DNA from 2 places in the Rossellomorea sp. GAMAL-10_SWC genome. Region 1 is predicted to be linked to the other one. Evidence: a T-box and tRNA genes for the amino acid it is inferred to sense, from the RefSeq annotation. Region 1 holds a T-box; the other holds one or more tRNA genes.
The links. The T-box of region 1 lies ahead of proS (proline--tRNA ligase). A T-box ahead of a tRNA ligase gene usually reads a tRNA of that ligase, here a tRNA-Pro.

Region 1 (7,680 bases):
TGTAGACTCTCTATAGCAATTTAGTTGAAATCGAAAAGACAGGAAGCTAGTAAGCGAACTGTCTTTTCGTTTTTATTATATTAAAGATATTTTATTTGAGTTATTCGATTGTTCAATATCCTGGAATATTTACTTTTTGGCCAATTCGGTCAATTACATCATCCAACTCGTCCGGCTTTAAAAACTCAATTGGTGAAAATCCCTTTTCAAATTGCAATGTATCAGCTTCTAAAATCACGACATATCGACCGTTTACTTTTGCAATATGGAGGTTATCACCGAAATCAGCTAGTAACCCTTTTACAGAAAAGTGATCCGCTTTAAATGATAATTCAATTTCTGGTGTATGTTCCACAATCTGTGCCGCTGCTTCGATTACTTCATTGGGTGTAAAATGCTCTTGAATTTCACGTTTAGGACTTGCTGCCCATACTTCCATTGCTGCATCAAATTGTTGTCTTTCAACACTTTCCTCTTCAAAAACGTCTTCAATTTTGTCATAAACCATTTCCATTACTTGAGATTTTACAATTTCAGGCATTGATTCAGAATAGGAAACAAATTTTAAAAAGTCTTCAAAATATCTTGCGTGAGATGCTTGATGGATTTTTAATTCACTTTCTGAGATCATCCCTAATTCTTCCATATAGGGGTATTGGATCGATTTCATATTTTTCGTTGTAATTGCCATTTCAACAGTTTTAATGAGAGTAGATTCATCTGAAATGGAGGCTACTTTTGGTTCAAAATCGCATTTTAGTACAAATAAGAATGGATCATCAAAATATTTTCTTAGTTTCGCTTGAATAACTAAAAATGCTCCACCGCGAACTGCGCTTGTATCAATGTAATTTATGACTAACGTTTCATTTTCTGCTTTAAAATCTTCAATTGATTTAGCATCTCTTATTCGCTGGAATAAATTATAATTTGGATTTGAGTCTAAAGAGTGGCCTTCTTCGACGATAAAATGACCTAATTTTGTAGGTACAGAATCAGATTTTGGATGTTTTTCAACTTTTCGATTGACAATTCGTTCAAGTTCACCTTCTAAAAAGCCTTTCAATGCGCTTTCTTCAAACATTGATTCATCTAATGTTTGGAAATGTTTATATCGTTTATCGGATTGTTCACCTTTACCTTCTACAGTAACAACATAAAACGATAAATATGTAATTTCAAAATCCATCCAATCACCTTTTCCTATTTTTCTGTATTTAAGTATATGGATGAGGATTCGTTGAGTCAATCATGAACTAATCAAGTTTTGGGCAAAATTTCCATAAAAACTATCATAAGATAGAGAAATTTTACAGTTATGAGACAAATTCATTACACACTATGATAAAATAAAGATATAATTTAATGTGGAACCAATAAAAATTAAAGTACTTGGATGTGGTAATTTCACATCTTTTTTTCGTTAAGTGGGAATAAATTGGCAGAAATGAAGTGATTTCAACGTCAATTAGGCACGTCAATCAACGAGTTTTCTTTACTTGCAATTTTATGGGACCAACTATATGGAAAGGGGATGAGAGACCTGAGAATAGATAAAATAGCTACCATCTCATTAATAATCGTAACATTACTTTGGGGCACAACATTTGTAGTAGTCCAAAATGCGATTGCATACGTTGAACCGTTTGCATTTAACGCATTTCGATTTATCCTGGCAACTTTAGTCCTTTTGCCATTTTTAATTAAAAGAAAGCAAAAAACTAAATTAACAGTTAAACAAATCGTTATTACTAGTGGAATTGGATTCATGTTGTTTTTAGGGTATTTACTTCAAACATTTGGATTAAAGTATACAACTTCATCAAAATCAGGTTTTATTACTGGTCTATGTGTTGTATTAGTACCTGTTCTTTTATATTTAGTCTATAAAGAACGATCCAACTGGTCTACCGTAATCGCATGTTTAATTGCATTACTGGGACTAAGTTTCTTAACTTTAGGTGATTCATTTTCTGTAAATCTTGGAGATGTACTTACACTTATTGGGTCAGTTGCATTTGCATTCCATATTATTTTATCAGGAAAGTATACAAAGCAAATGGATCCAATCACCTTTACAACGATTCAACTAGCAACAGTAGGCATTAGTAGTACGATTTTCTCTCTAATTTTTGAAGATACTTCCGTTTCATTTTCGAAAGAACTTTGGGTCAACCCGACATTCATTTTTGCTGTAATTGTGACTGCAGTATTCTGTACGAGTATTGCGTTTTGGGTTCAAATGTTTGCTCAACAACATATTTCTTCAACGAAAGCAGCATTAATTTTTATTTTTGAGCCTGTTTTTGCGGCATTTACAGCAGTACTATTTGCAAATGAAACATTATCGATCCAAACAATTATTGGTGGGACTTTTATTGTAGGTGGCATGCTGCTATCTGAAGTACCTTTACCAAAGAAACGAACAAAAGAAGTAAAAAATGAGGCAATATAGTAAGAAATGTAAGAAATTTTAAAAAAATGGGTATAATACACATTGACAGATACAATTTGTTCACGTATTATAACTTTAAATTAATAAACGACTTAGAAAAGGAATAGTAAGTTTATAAGCTTTTTAGAGAGGGAATGGTTGGTGCAAATTCCTAAAGTGAGTAAACTGAACCAGCCTTGGAGTCTCTGTACCGAAATAAAGTAGGCTACAGCGGTTTTCCCGTTAAAGATGTTAAGAGATTATGTAGAGCTTTTACATAATAAGTAGGGTGGTAACGCCATGAATGGTCCCTTTTGATCATTCATGGCGTTTTTTGTTTTTCATCCGCTTATTTCGTATTTTCTATATAGTAATTAGGGTGGTAACGCCGAGAATGGTCCCTTTGGAGATTATTCTCGCGCGTTTTTTTATTTTCTAAAAAATGATTAGGAGTAGAGAAAATGACTACAAAAAAATTTGTTGAAGCAATTACAGATATGGATGTTGATTTTGCACAATGGTACACAGATATCGTAAAAAAAGCAGAATTAGTCGATTACTCAAGTGTTAAAGGTTGTATGATTTTAAGACCTTATGGTTATGCACTATGGGAAAATATCCAAAAAGAATTAGATTTTCAATTTAAACAAACAGATCATGAAAATGTATATATGCCATTATTTATCCCTAAATCTTTATTACAAAAAGAAGCTGATCATGTAGAAGGCTTTGCTCCTGAAGTCGCTTGGGTAACGCATGGTGGGCATGATGAATTAGCTGAACCATTAGCAGTTCGTCCTACATCAGAAACACTATTTTGTGAGCATTTTTCAAAAACAGTTGAAAGCTATAATGACTTACCAAAATTATATAATCAATGGTGCTCAGTTGTTCGATGGGAAAAAACAACAAGACCATTTTTAAGAACGACTGAATTCTTATGGCAAGAAGGTCATACAGCACATGCAACCGCTGAAGAAGCACAAGCTGAAACAATTCAAATGCTAAATGTTTATGCTAATTTCTTAGAAGACTTCTTAGCAATTCCTGTTATTAAAGGGCAAAAAACAGAAAAAGAAAAATTCGCAGGTGCAAAAGCTACTTACACAATTGAAAGCTTAATGCACGATGGGAAAGCATTACAAAGTGGTACATCTCATAACTTTGGAGATGGATTTGCAAAAGCATTTGATATTCAATACACAGATAAAAACTCTAAAAGACAATATGTTCACCAAACTTCTTGGGGTATGACAACAAGAGTAATCGGGGCTTTAATTATGGTTCACGGTGATAACAGCGGATTAGTATTACCTCCAAAAGTAGCTCCAACTCAAGTAATGGTTATTCCAATTGCTCAACATAAAGAAGGCGTTATTGAAAAAGCAACTGAATTAAAAAACCGTATTTCAAAGATTGCTCGAGTAAAAATTGATACTTCTGACAAAATGCCAGGCTGGAAATTTAACGAATATGAAATGAAAGGAATTCCAGTTCGTGTTGAAATTGGGCCAAAAGATATCGAAAAGAATCAAGCAGTTTTAGTAAGACGTGACACGCGAGAAAAAACGATTGTTTCATTAGACGCTTTAGAAGAAAATATTACAAAATTACTTGAAGAAATCCAAACAGCTCTTTACGAAAAAGCATTAAACAATCGTACAGAAAAAACATATGAAGCTACTTCAATGGTAGAGCTGAAGCAAATTAGTGATGAAAAACAAGGCTTCATTAAAGCAATGTGGTGTCAGGATCTAGCTTGTGAAGAACAAATAAAAGAAGAAGCTGGCTTAACTTCAAGATGTATTCCTTTTGAACAAGAACAACTTGCTGATACATGTGTATGCTGTGGAAAGAAAACGGATGTAATGGTCTATTGGGGTAAAGCTTACTAATTCAATATCAATCTAAATAAAACGAAGAAGGTGAACGAATGATGGAAAGCTTAGATTTTTTAAAAGAGCATCTTTGTATGTTAGAAGAAAAATTACTTAAACCAGAAATTCGCACCTCACAAAATGAACTAAAAAATCTACTAGCCGATGAATTTTTTGAATTCGGAAGTTCAGGTAGAGTTTTATATAAAAATGATCAATTAGAAAATGGCATTGGAATCGTAAAAATGACATTAAGTGATTTTGAAATTCATCCATTATCAGATGAAATTACACTTGTTACTTACCGAATATTTAATGAAATAAAAAAACGACATTCCTTACGTAGTTCAATTTGGAAGTTTAAAGACGGTCAATGGAAAATGTATTTTCATCAGGGCACACCAACAGAGTTTTAGGTAATTGTAAAGAATAACAAACAAAAGAACATTTTCAATGAAAAGTAAGAATGATTAGGTAAGGAGAACAAAATGTATATAACAATTAAAGAAACAGCGGAATACTTGGATCTTGATGAATCTTATATTCACCAATTAATTCAAGAACGAAAAATAAGAGCAGTCCATGATGGTGAACAATATTTAATCTACAAAGAGCAATTTAATAATCATTTAGAACAAATGGAAAAAGCAAAAAAAATGATTGCTGATTACTATAACGAACCAATTCCTGAAGACCTAGATGTAAAGGATGAAGATTAAAATAAAATCAGATTGTAAGAGTTTTAAAACGGGGGGATAAAATGGATACGCAAGTACTCATATCAATTTCTATTTACTTTATTTTTATGTTAGCTATAGGTGTTTACGCTTATAAAAAATCTACTGATAGTTTATCTGAGTATATGCTTGGTGATCGTGGTCTTGGACCTGCAGTTACTGCTCTTTCAGCTGGTGCAGCTGATATGAGTGGATGGATGTTAATGGGATTACCTGGTGCAATGTACGCGACTGGTATCTCATCTGCTTGGATTGCTATTGGATTGACGATTGGAGCATATTTAAACTATTTACTTTTAGCACCTCGACTACGTGTATTTACTGAAGTAGCCGATAATTCAATTACAATACCAAATTTCTTTGAAAAAAGATTCCAAGATTCAACTCGAATTTTAAGAATTACTTCAGCTGTTGTTATTATCATTTTCTTTACACTTTATTGCTCAGCTGGTTTTGTATCTGGAGGTACATTATTTGAGTCAGCCTTTGGAATCGATTATAAAGTAGGATTAATTGTCACAGCTGCTGTTGTAATTGCCTATACATTATTTGGTGGGTTCTTAGCTGTAAGTTTAACAGATTTCGTTCAAGGTCTAATTATGTTTATTGCATTAATTTTAGTACCACTTGTTGCTTTTACAGATGTAGGTGGAGTAAAGCCTGCTTTCGATGAAATTAAAAATATAGACCCTAAGTTATTAAATATCTTTACTGGAACCTCATTTATTGGAATTGTTTCTTTACTTGCTTGGGGATTAGGGTATTTTGGACAACCTCATATTATTGTTCGATTTATGGCGATTTCAACTGTAAAGGAATTAAAGCCAGCGCGTCGAATTGGTATGGGATGGATGATTTTTACGATTGCTGGTGCAACATTAACAGGACTAGTTGGAATTGCATATATTTCAGTTAACAATTTAACATTAAATGATCCAGAAACAATTTTTATCTTTTTCTCAAAAACATTATTTCATCCACTAATTACGGGATTCTTGTTATCTGCGATACTTGCAGCGATTATGAGTACTATCTCATCTCAACTTTTAGTAACTGCAAGTGCTTTAACAGAAGATCTTTATCGTATCTTTGGTAAAAAGAATGCATCTGATAAAGAGCTCGTTCGAATTGGTAGATTAGCTGTATTAATCGTTGCGATTGTATCATTACTTTTATCGTTAACACCTAATGATACGATTCTAAATCTTGTTGGTAATGCCTGGGCAGGCTTCGGTGCTGCATTTGGTCCAGCTATATTATTAAGTTTATTTTGGAAAAGAATGACTAGCTGGGGTGCACTTGCAGGCATGGTAGTAGGGGCAGCAACTGTTATCATTTGGATCAGCGTGGATGCGATTAAAGAAGCGATTAACTTATATGAAATGGTTCCAGGTTTCTTTTTCAGCTTATTAGCAGTTATTATAGTTAGTCTTTTAACTTCAAATACAAATCCAAAAGTAGAAAAGCAATTTGAGGAAATGGAAAAACGACTAGCATAAAACAAAAGGATATTTTCAAAATGTTTAATCAGTAGAAATAGGAGCGTGCTATGCACACTCCTATTTTTTTATTTTTGATTCTTTTTGGAAATAATTCACAATTGAATAAAACGTACACTTTGTATACAATTTTTATATAAGACAGAAAATTAAAATTTAAATGGTACGTTAAGGGGTGTTGTATATATGAAAAAGGAAGTAATGATTATAGTCCCCATCCTTATTATAATATCAGTTGCATTAAGCATGAATAACGCTTATCACGAAATGGTTTTTACAGGTGTAGGAGAAGGTTTTACTGATTTTGTGAAATATATTGTTCATGGACTTTTCTAATAATTTTTATAAATCGTAAAAAATCCCTGTCTCCTTTATTGGTTACAGGGTTATTTTTAATTAGGGATCCTTAATTTACTTGTCTCAAATAGTTGTTATGACAATCGCTACCTGTTATACCTTTACCGTTTATTCAAATTCTCCTGCGCCATTCTAACTAATTCTTTCACCATATTCCCACCAATCCGTCCACCAACTTTACCGTTTTCATGAGACGTTAAATTTCCATTATATCCTTTCGTTAAAGGAACTCCAACTTCTTCAGCAGCTTCGAACTTAGCATCTTCAGGATTAGATGTATGCATTACTTTAGCTTTTAAAACATCTAAAGCTTTTCTAGATTCAGGAACTAAGATTTTATTTTTTCTACTCATCAAACCCACTCCTTTTAGTTGTAGATTTCCCGTTTATTGATTTTTTTAATTATGGAAATAATTGCTATAAAATAGGGAATGTTACATAATGAAGACATGCGTTGATTAATCGATATAAAAGGAGAATGATGATGAAATCTTTTAATGTAACATTTCACAAAGAAGATAATGTAGATAATATGTTAATCCAAAAATTGAATGACGAGGAATACCATAAGTCTACTGAAGGTGGAACTAGACATTTATTCGAAATCGATACGAATATAGGCTTTTTTGTGTTTTTAGATTCTGAGGATAATGAAGGAAATGTATCTCATTTAGTTCTTCAATATAATGAAGAAGATGAAGAACCAGTTGCTTGCTATTCATTTGCAATGAAAGATTTTTATGAATTCATGGCATTATATTTAAATGATTTAGAAT
Region 2 (7,680 bases), 1.7 Mb from region 1:
AAACGTATCACCGAAGCTGCGGATTGATACCGTATGGTATCAGTGGTAGGGGAGCGTTCTAAGGGCGTTGAAGCTAGATCGTAAGGACTGGTGGAGCGCTTAGAAGTGAGAATGCCGGTATGAGTAGCGAAAGACGGGTGAGAATCCCGTCCACCGTATGCCTAAGGTTTCCTGGGGAAGGCTCGTCCTCCCAGGGTTAGTCAGGACCTAAGCCGAGGCCGACAGGCGTAGGCGATGGACAACAGGTTGATATTCCTGTACCACCTCATTTCCGTTTGAGCAATGGAGGGACGCAGAAAGATAGGGTAAGCGCGCTGCTGGATATGCGCGTCCAAGCAATTAGGCTGATGTGTAGGCAAATCCGCACATCATAAGGCTGAGTTGTGATGGCGAGGGAAATATAGTACCGAAGTTCCTGATTCTACGCTGCCAAGAAAAGCTTCTAGCGAGGAAATAGGTGCCTGTACCGCAAACCGACACAGGTAGGCGAGGAGAGAATCCTAAGGTGAGCGAGAGAACTATGGTTAAGGAACTCGGCAAAATGACCCCGTAACTTCGGGAGAAGGGGTGCTCTTTTGGGTGTATGCCCGGGAGAGCCGCAGTGAAAAGGCCCAAGCGACTGTTTAGCAAAAACACAGGTCTCTGCGAAGCCGCAAGGCGAAGTATAGGGGCTGACGCCTGCCCGGTGCTGGAAGGTTAAGAGGAGGGGTTATCCCTTACGGGAGAAGCTCTGAATTGAAGCCCCAGTAAACGGCGGCCGTAACTATAACGGTCCTAAGGTAGCGAAATTCCTTGTCGGGTAAGTTCCGACCCGCACGAAAGGCGTAACGATTTGGGCACTGTCTCAACCATAGACTCGGTGAAATTATAGTACCTGTGAAGATGCAGGTTACCCGCGACAGGACGGAAAGACCCCGTGGAGCTTTACTGCAGCTTGATATTGAATTTTGGTACAGCTTGTACAGGATAGGTAGGAGCCTGAGAAGCCGGAGCGCTAGCTTCGGTGGAGGCGTCGGTGGGATACTACCCTGGCTGTATTGAAATTCTAACCTAGAGCCGTAATCCGGCTCGGAGACAGTGTCAGGTGGGCAGTTTGACTGGGGCGGTCGCCTCCTAAAGAGTAACGGAGGCGCCCAAAGGTTCCCTCAGAATGGTTGGAAATCATTCGAAGAGTGTAAAGGCATAAGGGAGCTTGACTGCGAGACCTACAAGTCGAGCAGGGACGAAAGTCGGGCTTAGTGATCCGGTGGTTCCGCATGGAAGGGCCATCGCTCAACGGATAAAAGCTACCCCGGGGATAACAGGCTTATCTCCCCCAAGAGTCCACATCGACGGGGAGGTTTGGCACCTCGATGTCGGCTCATCGCATCCTGGGGCTGTAGTCGGTCCCAAGGGTTGGGCTGTTCGCCCATTAAAGCGGTACGCGAGCTGGGTTCAGAACGTCGTGAGACAGTTCGGTCCCTATCCGTCGTGGGCGCAGGAAATTTGAGAGGAGCTGTCCTTAGTACGAGAGGACCGGGATGGACACACCGCTGGTGTACCAGTTGTTCTGCCAAGAGCATGGCTGGGTAGCTATGTGTGGAAGGGATAAGTGCTGAAAGCATCTAAGCATGAAGCCCCCCTCAAGATGAGATTTCCCATAGCGTTAAGCTAGTAAGACCCCTGAGAGACGATCAGGTTGATAGGTCAGAGGTGGAAGCGTGGTGACACGTGGAGCTGACTGATACTAATCGGTCGAGGACTTAACTAACAAGTTTGATGATGACATTATCTAGTTTTGAAGGTACGAAAATTATTATAAAAAAAACTTCAAAAAAGTTATTGACTTTTAAATGAAATTTGATATAATAATTAATGTCCTAAAGAAAAAGAATCAAGTGATGATAGCGAAGAGGTCACACCCGTTCCCATACCGAACACGGCAGTTAAGCTCTTCAGCGTCGATGGTAGTTGGGGGTTTCCCCCTGTGAGAGTAGAACGTCGCTTGGTTTGATGGAGGATTAGCTCAGCTGGGAGAGCACCTGCCTTACAAGCAGGGGGTCGGCGGTTCGAGCCCGTCATCCTCCACCATATGCCGACTTAGCTCAATTGGTAGAGCAACTGACTTGTAATCAGTAGGTTGGGGGTTCAAGTCCTCTAGTCGGCACTCTTTTGAGCCATTAGCTCAGTAGGTAGAGCATCTGACTTTTAATCAGAGGGTCGAAGGTTCGAATCCTTCATGGCTCACCATTTTCTCAAAAGAGAATATTTGCGGGTGTGGCGGAATTGGCAGACGCGCTAGACTTAGGATCTAGTACTTCGGTGTGGGGGTTCGAGTCCCTTCACCCGCACCATTTAAATTTATAATTTATAAGCAGTATACGCGGAAGTAGTTCAGTGGTAGAATACAACCTTGCCAAGGTTGGGGTCGCGGGTTCGAGCCCCGTCTTCCGCTCCACATATGCTGCCGGGGTGGTGGAATGGCAGACACACAGGACTTAAAATCCTGCGGGGGTTGACCCCGTGCCGGTTCGAGTCCGGCCCTCGGTACCATTTATAATATGCGCCCGTAGCTCAATTGGATAGAGCGTTTGACTACGGATCAAAAGGTTATGGGTTCGAGTCCTTTCGGGCGCGCCATATTATTCCACCTGTTATTCTGAACGGGAAGTGGCTCAGCTTGGTAGAGCACCTGGTTTGGGACCAGGGGGTCGCAGGTTCAAATCCTGTCTTCCCGACCATTTAAAACATGGGGCCTTAGCTCAGCTGGGAGAGCGCCTGCCTTGCACGCAGGAGGTCAGCGGTTCGATCCCGCTAGGCTCCACTTAAAGAAACTTAAATTAACTTATTATGGCGGTGTAGCTCAGCTGGCTAGAGCGTACGGTTCATACCCGTGAGGTCGTGGGTTCGACTCCCTCCGCCGCTACTTATTTAAGGACCTTTAGCTCAGCTGGTTAGAGCAGACGGCTCATAACCGTCCGGTCGTAGGTTCGAGTCCTACAAGGTCCACCACTTATAATGGAGTAATACCCAAGTCTGGCTGAAGGGATCGGTCTTGAAAACCGACAGGGGTGTAACAGCCCGCGGGGGTTCGAATCCCTCTTACTCCTCCATTTTTATTAAATTGTATATAACTTTTAGGAACTATATTAAATAGTATCCTCATTATCGCGGGGTGGAGCAGTCTGGTAGCTCGTCGGGCTCATAACCCGAAGGTCGCAGGTTCAAATCCTGTCCCCGCAACCAAATGGTCCCGTGGTGTAGCGGTTAACATGCCTGCCTGTCACGCAGGAGATCGCCGGTTCGATCCCGGTCGGGACCGCCATTTAAGATGGCTCGGTAGCTCAGTCGGTAGAGCAGAGGACTGAAAATCCTCGTGTCGGCGGTTCGATTCCGTCCCGAGCCACCATCTTAAATAAATAAGTAAATTAGCTTTTAATAAGCCGACTTAGCTCAATTGGTAGAGCACGAATGAATAAGCTTTGTAGCGAAACATCAGCGTACTTGTCGAAAAACACCTTGAATTATCTAGATGAGACAAGGACGAACTTTATGAAGGTTACTATACCAATACTTAAGCTTGAGTGGAGCAAATTATATTAAGTAATAAAACTAATTGATTTAGTTAATAATATGCCGACTTAGCTCAATTGGTAGAGCAACTGACTTGTAATCAGTAGGTTGGGGGTTCAAGTCCTCTAGTCGGCACTCTTTATGGCGGTCGTGGCGAAGTGGTTAACGCATCGGATTGTGGTTCCGACACTCGTGGGTTCGATTCCCATCGGTCGCCCCATATTATGCGGGTGTAGTTTAATGGTAAAATAGAAGCCTTCCAAGCTTCGGTCGTGGGTTCGATTCCCATCACCCGCTTTTTTATAAAATTTAATGGGCCTATAGCTCAGCTGGTTAGAGCGCACGCCTGATAAGCGTGAGGTCGATGGTTCGAGTCCATTTAGGCCCACCATTAAATTTAAAATTAATTTTTCCGCAGTAGCTCAGTGGTAGAGCACTCGGCTGTTAACCGAGTGGTCGTAGGTTCGAACCCTACCTGCGGAGCCATATGATAGAGAAGTACCCAAGTGGCTCAAGGGGCGCCCCTGCTAAGGGTGTAGATCGGGTAACCGGTGCGAGGGTTCGAATCCCTTCTTCTCTGCCATATTTTTTTTTGGCCCGTTGGTCAAGCGGTTAAGACACCGCCCTTTCACGGCGGTAACACGGGTTCGAGTCCCGTACGGGTCATAACTAAAGCTCAGTTATTTGTGATAACACAGGTAACTGAGTTTTTTATTTGTCTTTTTTATGATTTTAGTGAACGAGCTTTAATTGAATACGTCTTTCTTCATTATATTAGAGTACTCTTTGTACGTTTTAGGATGTACAGGGAGTTAACTCTCATAGATTCAATATGGCTTCTGTCTATTTACAAATAAAGTAATCGAAACAGCACATCTCAGTCTTAGTTCTCCACAATCTCGCCCTTCTCCTTTTCCATTAATCTTCATTCGGGTTAATATTCTTCATTATCAAAACTTAAAGTCTTTTTCGCTCATTTTAAATTCCAGCATCATTTTATCCTCACCCTTTAGTTAAAATGTCGTTTAAATCCATTTTTTTAAAGTGTTCTTCAAATAATAAATATTACAAGACCAAAGAAATTAGAAAGCAAGAAATTGAAAGCAAGCGTATGATCTTAGTGTTAAAATGTGAATAGCTAAAGATGAGGTGATTAAATGAACGGATTAAATAATCAGGTCATGTGGGATGCAGTTGAATCATGCGATGAAAACTACGATGGAGTGTTTATTTATGCAGTTAAGTCCACTGGAATCTGTTGTAAACCTTCTTGTAAGTCAAGAACCCCATTAAAAGAAAATGTGTCATATTATCCGTCATTTTCTTTGGCAATTAAAGATGGATACCGTCCATGTAAAAGATGTCGTCCTGATTTACTTCACTCAAATGAGGAGGATATTATTTTATCTGCCAAACATTTTATTGAAAAAGAATATCGAAATAGTTTAACACTGGATCGGTTAGCAATTGAAGTTGGAGTAAGTAAATTTCATTTGCAAAGAATATTTAAAAAATCCACAGGTTTATCTCCGTTAGAATACGTAACTAGGTTAAGAATGATTGAAGCTTTGAGATTATTACGAGATACTGACAAAACCATAACTGAAATAGCTCATAAACTTGGTTTTAAAGGCTCTGCACATTTTTCAAGCATGTTTCGTCATCATTTTAATTACACTCCAACTACATTCAGAAAGGGACTGAATAAATGAAGTTAAAAGATGGAATAGCTTTATTGAGTCTAGCTGCATTATGGGGAGCTTCATTTTTATTTATTCGGATCGCTTCACCTGTTTTTGGACCTATTTTAACAATAGAGGGAAGAGTTACAATTGCTGCGTTTGCCCTGGTGCTATATTTGGTTATTACTAAAAAGTCTTTACAATTTAAAGAGAGATGGAGACAATATTTAATAATAGGGGCATTAAATGGAGCAATTCCATTTACATTAATTGCTACATCAGCATTATATTTGCCAGCCTCAATGTCATCAATTCTAAACTCTTTGACGCCATTATTTACAGCTCTGGTTGTTTTTTTATGGACGAAAGAAAGGTTGAGTATTCGTAAGTTAACTGGAATAATAGTGGGAGTAATAGGAGTGATCTTGTTAGTAGGATGGAGTTCAATTCCCTTTACTTATGATGTTAAAATAGCCATTGGACTAGCAGTTTTATCGACTATTTCATATGGAATTGCGGGTGTTTATGCAAAGAAGGCATTTGCCTTAGTACCACCACTTTCACTTGCAGCTGGTCAACAAATTGGTGCTGCAATTTTACTTTTACCTTTTACATTTTTAAATTTCACTGAGTCTACAGATAACGTATCAGGAGTTGCGATATTGGCAGTACTAGGATTAGCATTATTTTGTACTGCTATAGCATATTTATTGTATTTTTATCTTATCGAAAGTGTTGGGCCTACCAAAACATTAAGTGTTACTTTTTTAATTCCAGTGTTTGGAATAATCTGGGGTATTCTTATTTTGAAAGAACATATTACATTAGGGATGTTGTTTGGTTTTCTTGTCATTTTATGTGGGGTATTCCTGATTTCAGATATTCGTTTACGTGTAATAACATCAAATAAGCGAATGCAAGCCTAATAAGCTTTTAAATAATAAGCCAAAAAAGGATTTTCGTAAAAACGAAGATCCTTTTTACTATATTACGATTGTTATTTTATTGAGTTAATAATAAGACCTACCTAAGTAGGTAAATATACCAAATCTTTAGTAAGTTTGAAGCGAATCTACATGAATCTCAATAATTGTTGTTGAATTGCCTAAAATATAAGTCAGGTAATTTAAATTCACTATTCTGATCAATATGCATTGTTGCATGGTCTTCGATATTACCAAATAAATTGAATTCGGTTTAAAGATTTTTTTATTTTTCATCTAAATATTTAAATAATTTGCTAATGATTTCTAAATATTTTTCAAAAAAAACTCTCCCCCGTAAACCGACAATTTTCTACAATTCTTTTTAAAAATAAAGTTTATATGTTATAAAAGTGTGAAATATGTATGAAATTTTATGAAAAATCAAAAATTTACAAATTGTTACAAGGGAATTTTGAAATACTATGTATAAATATACATAAATATTCGTTCGACAAATTCGACATTTTTACGACAAACGCAATAATGACAACGGTTTCATGAATGGTTATTCATTTTACGAAAAAAGTTTTTGAATTTTTTTTGCATAAAAACAAGGTGAATATATATATTTGTAGAATATTAAGAGATAGAAGAATTTAAGAGATTGTAATGAGGTGAGGATGTTGCTTTTGACACGGCCAACTGAGTTTGATGTGCATTTATTCCATGAGGGAAGTTTATTCCATAGCCATGAATGCTTTGGGGCACATGTTGTAAAAAAAGGGAATAAAGTTGGAACTACTTTTACAGTGTGGGCTCCACATGCGAAAGGTGTCTCAGTAGTTGGGGACTTTAATAGTTGGAATGGTTCTGAACATAAAATGGAAAAGTTGAACGATCAAGGGATTTGGACGATATATATCCCCGAAATTGGTCATGGGACGATATACAAATATGAAATTTCGACCAAACGTGGTGAAGTTTTATTAAAAAGTGATCCTTTTGCTTTCTATAGTGAACTAAGACCTAGCACAGCTTCGATTGTTTATGATCTTTCGGGGTATAAATGGAAAGATGCAAAATATCGTAAGCAAAAATTTAAAAAGTCTGTATATGAAGAACCTGTTTTAATTTATGAAGTACATTTAGGGTCTTGGAAAAAGAAGAAAAACGGTGATTTCTACACTTATGCAGAATTAGCGACAGAACTAATTCCATATGTAAAAGATCATGGTTTTACACATATTGAAATCTTACCATTAGTCGAACATCCATATGATCGTTCTTGGGGGTATCAAGGAGTAGGATATTTTTCTTCTACTAGTCGATATGGAAATCCTCATGAACTAATGAGCTTTATAGACGAATGTCATCAGAACGGATTAGGAGTCATTATGGATTGGGTGCCTGGTCACTTTTGTAAGGATTCTCATGGATTATACATGTTTGATGGTGAACCGACATATGAATATGAAGGTTATGATGCTAGAGAAAATGAAGTATGGGGAACAGCAAATTTT

Region 2: it has a tRNA-Pro gene. The T-box ahead of proS (proline--tRNA ligase) is inferred to sense a tRNA for this amino acid. The anticodon was not compared.

Annotation. Positions count from the first base shown of each region.
Region 1 is NZ_CP144911.1:1,835,702-1,843,381, forward strand. It holds gene V5E38_RS09015 (DUF3900 domain-containing protein) at 113-1,189, opposite strand; gene V5E38_RS09020 (DMT family transporter) at 1,535-2,455, shown strand; T-box leader at 2,540-2,750, shown strand; gene proS (proline--tRNA ligase) at 2,896-4,329, shown strand; gene V5E38_RS09030 (nuclear transport factor 2 family protein) at 4,371-4,727, shown strand; gene V5E38_RS09035 (MerR family transcriptional regulator) at 4,800-5,030, shown strand; gene putP (SLC5/6 family protein) at 5,072-6,547, shown strand; gene V5E38_RS09045 (hypothetical protein) at 6,734-6,883, shown strand; gene V5E38_RS09050 (alpha/beta-type small acid-soluble spore protein) at 7,006-7,257, opposite strand; gene V5E38_RS09055 (cytosolic protein) at 7,389-7,680, shown strand, end outside.
Region 2 is NZ_CP144911.1:3,517,517-3,525,196, reverse strand. It holds rRNA gene V5E38_RS17515 (23S ribosomal RNA) at 1-1,750, shown strand, start outside; rRNA gene rrf (5S ribosomal RNA) at 1,874-1,989, shown strand; tRNA gene V5E38_RS17505 (tRNA-Val) at 1,995-2,070, shown strand; tRNA gene V5E38_RS17500 (tRNA-Thr) at 2,074-2,146, shown strand; tRNA gene V5E38_RS17495 (tRNA-Lys) at 2,154-2,229, shown strand; tRNA gene V5E38_RS17490 (tRNA-Leu) at 2,251-2,333, shown strand; tRNA gene V5E38_RS17485 (tRNA-Gly) at 2,363-2,437, shown strand; tRNA gene V5E38_RS17480 (tRNA-Leu) at 2,446-2,532, shown strand; tRNA gene V5E38_RS17475 (tRNA-Arg) at 2,543-2,619, shown strand; tRNA gene V5E38_RS17470 (tRNA-Pro) at 2,644-2,720, shown strand; tRNA gene V5E38_RS17465 (tRNA-Ala) at 2,731-2,803, shown strand; tRNA gene V5E38_RS17460 (tRNA-Met) at 2,832-2,905, shown strand; tRNA gene V5E38_RS17455 (tRNA-Ile) at 2,915-2,991, shown strand; tRNA gene V5E38_RS17450 (tRNA-Ser) at 3,000-3,092, shown strand; tRNA gene V5E38_RS17445 (tRNA-Met) at 3,149-3,225, shown strand; tRNA gene V5E38_RS17440 (tRNA-Asp) at 3,229-3,304, shown strand; tRNA gene V5E38_RS17435 (tRNA-Phe) at 3,313-3,388, shown strand; tRNA gene V5E38_RS17430 (tRNA-Thr) at 3,615-3,687, shown strand; tRNA gene V5E38_RS17425 (tRNA-His) at 3,697-3,772, shown strand; tRNA gene V5E38_RS17420 (tRNA-Gly) at 3,779-3,849, shown strand; tRNA gene V5E38_RS17415 (tRNA-Ile) at 3,867-3,943, shown strand; tRNA gene V5E38_RS17410 (tRNA-Asn) at 3,964-4,038, shown strand; tRNA gene V5E38_RS17405 (tRNA-Ser) at 4,045-4,135, shown strand; tRNA gene V5E38_RS17400 (tRNA-Glu) at 4,147-4,218, shown strand; gene V5E38_RS17395 (bifunctional transcriptional activator/DNA repair enzyme AdaA) at 4,710-5,264, shown strand; gene V5E38_RS17390 (DMT family transporter) at 5,261-6,160, shown strand; gene glgB (1,4-alpha-glucan-branching protein) at 6,841-7,680, shown strand, end outside.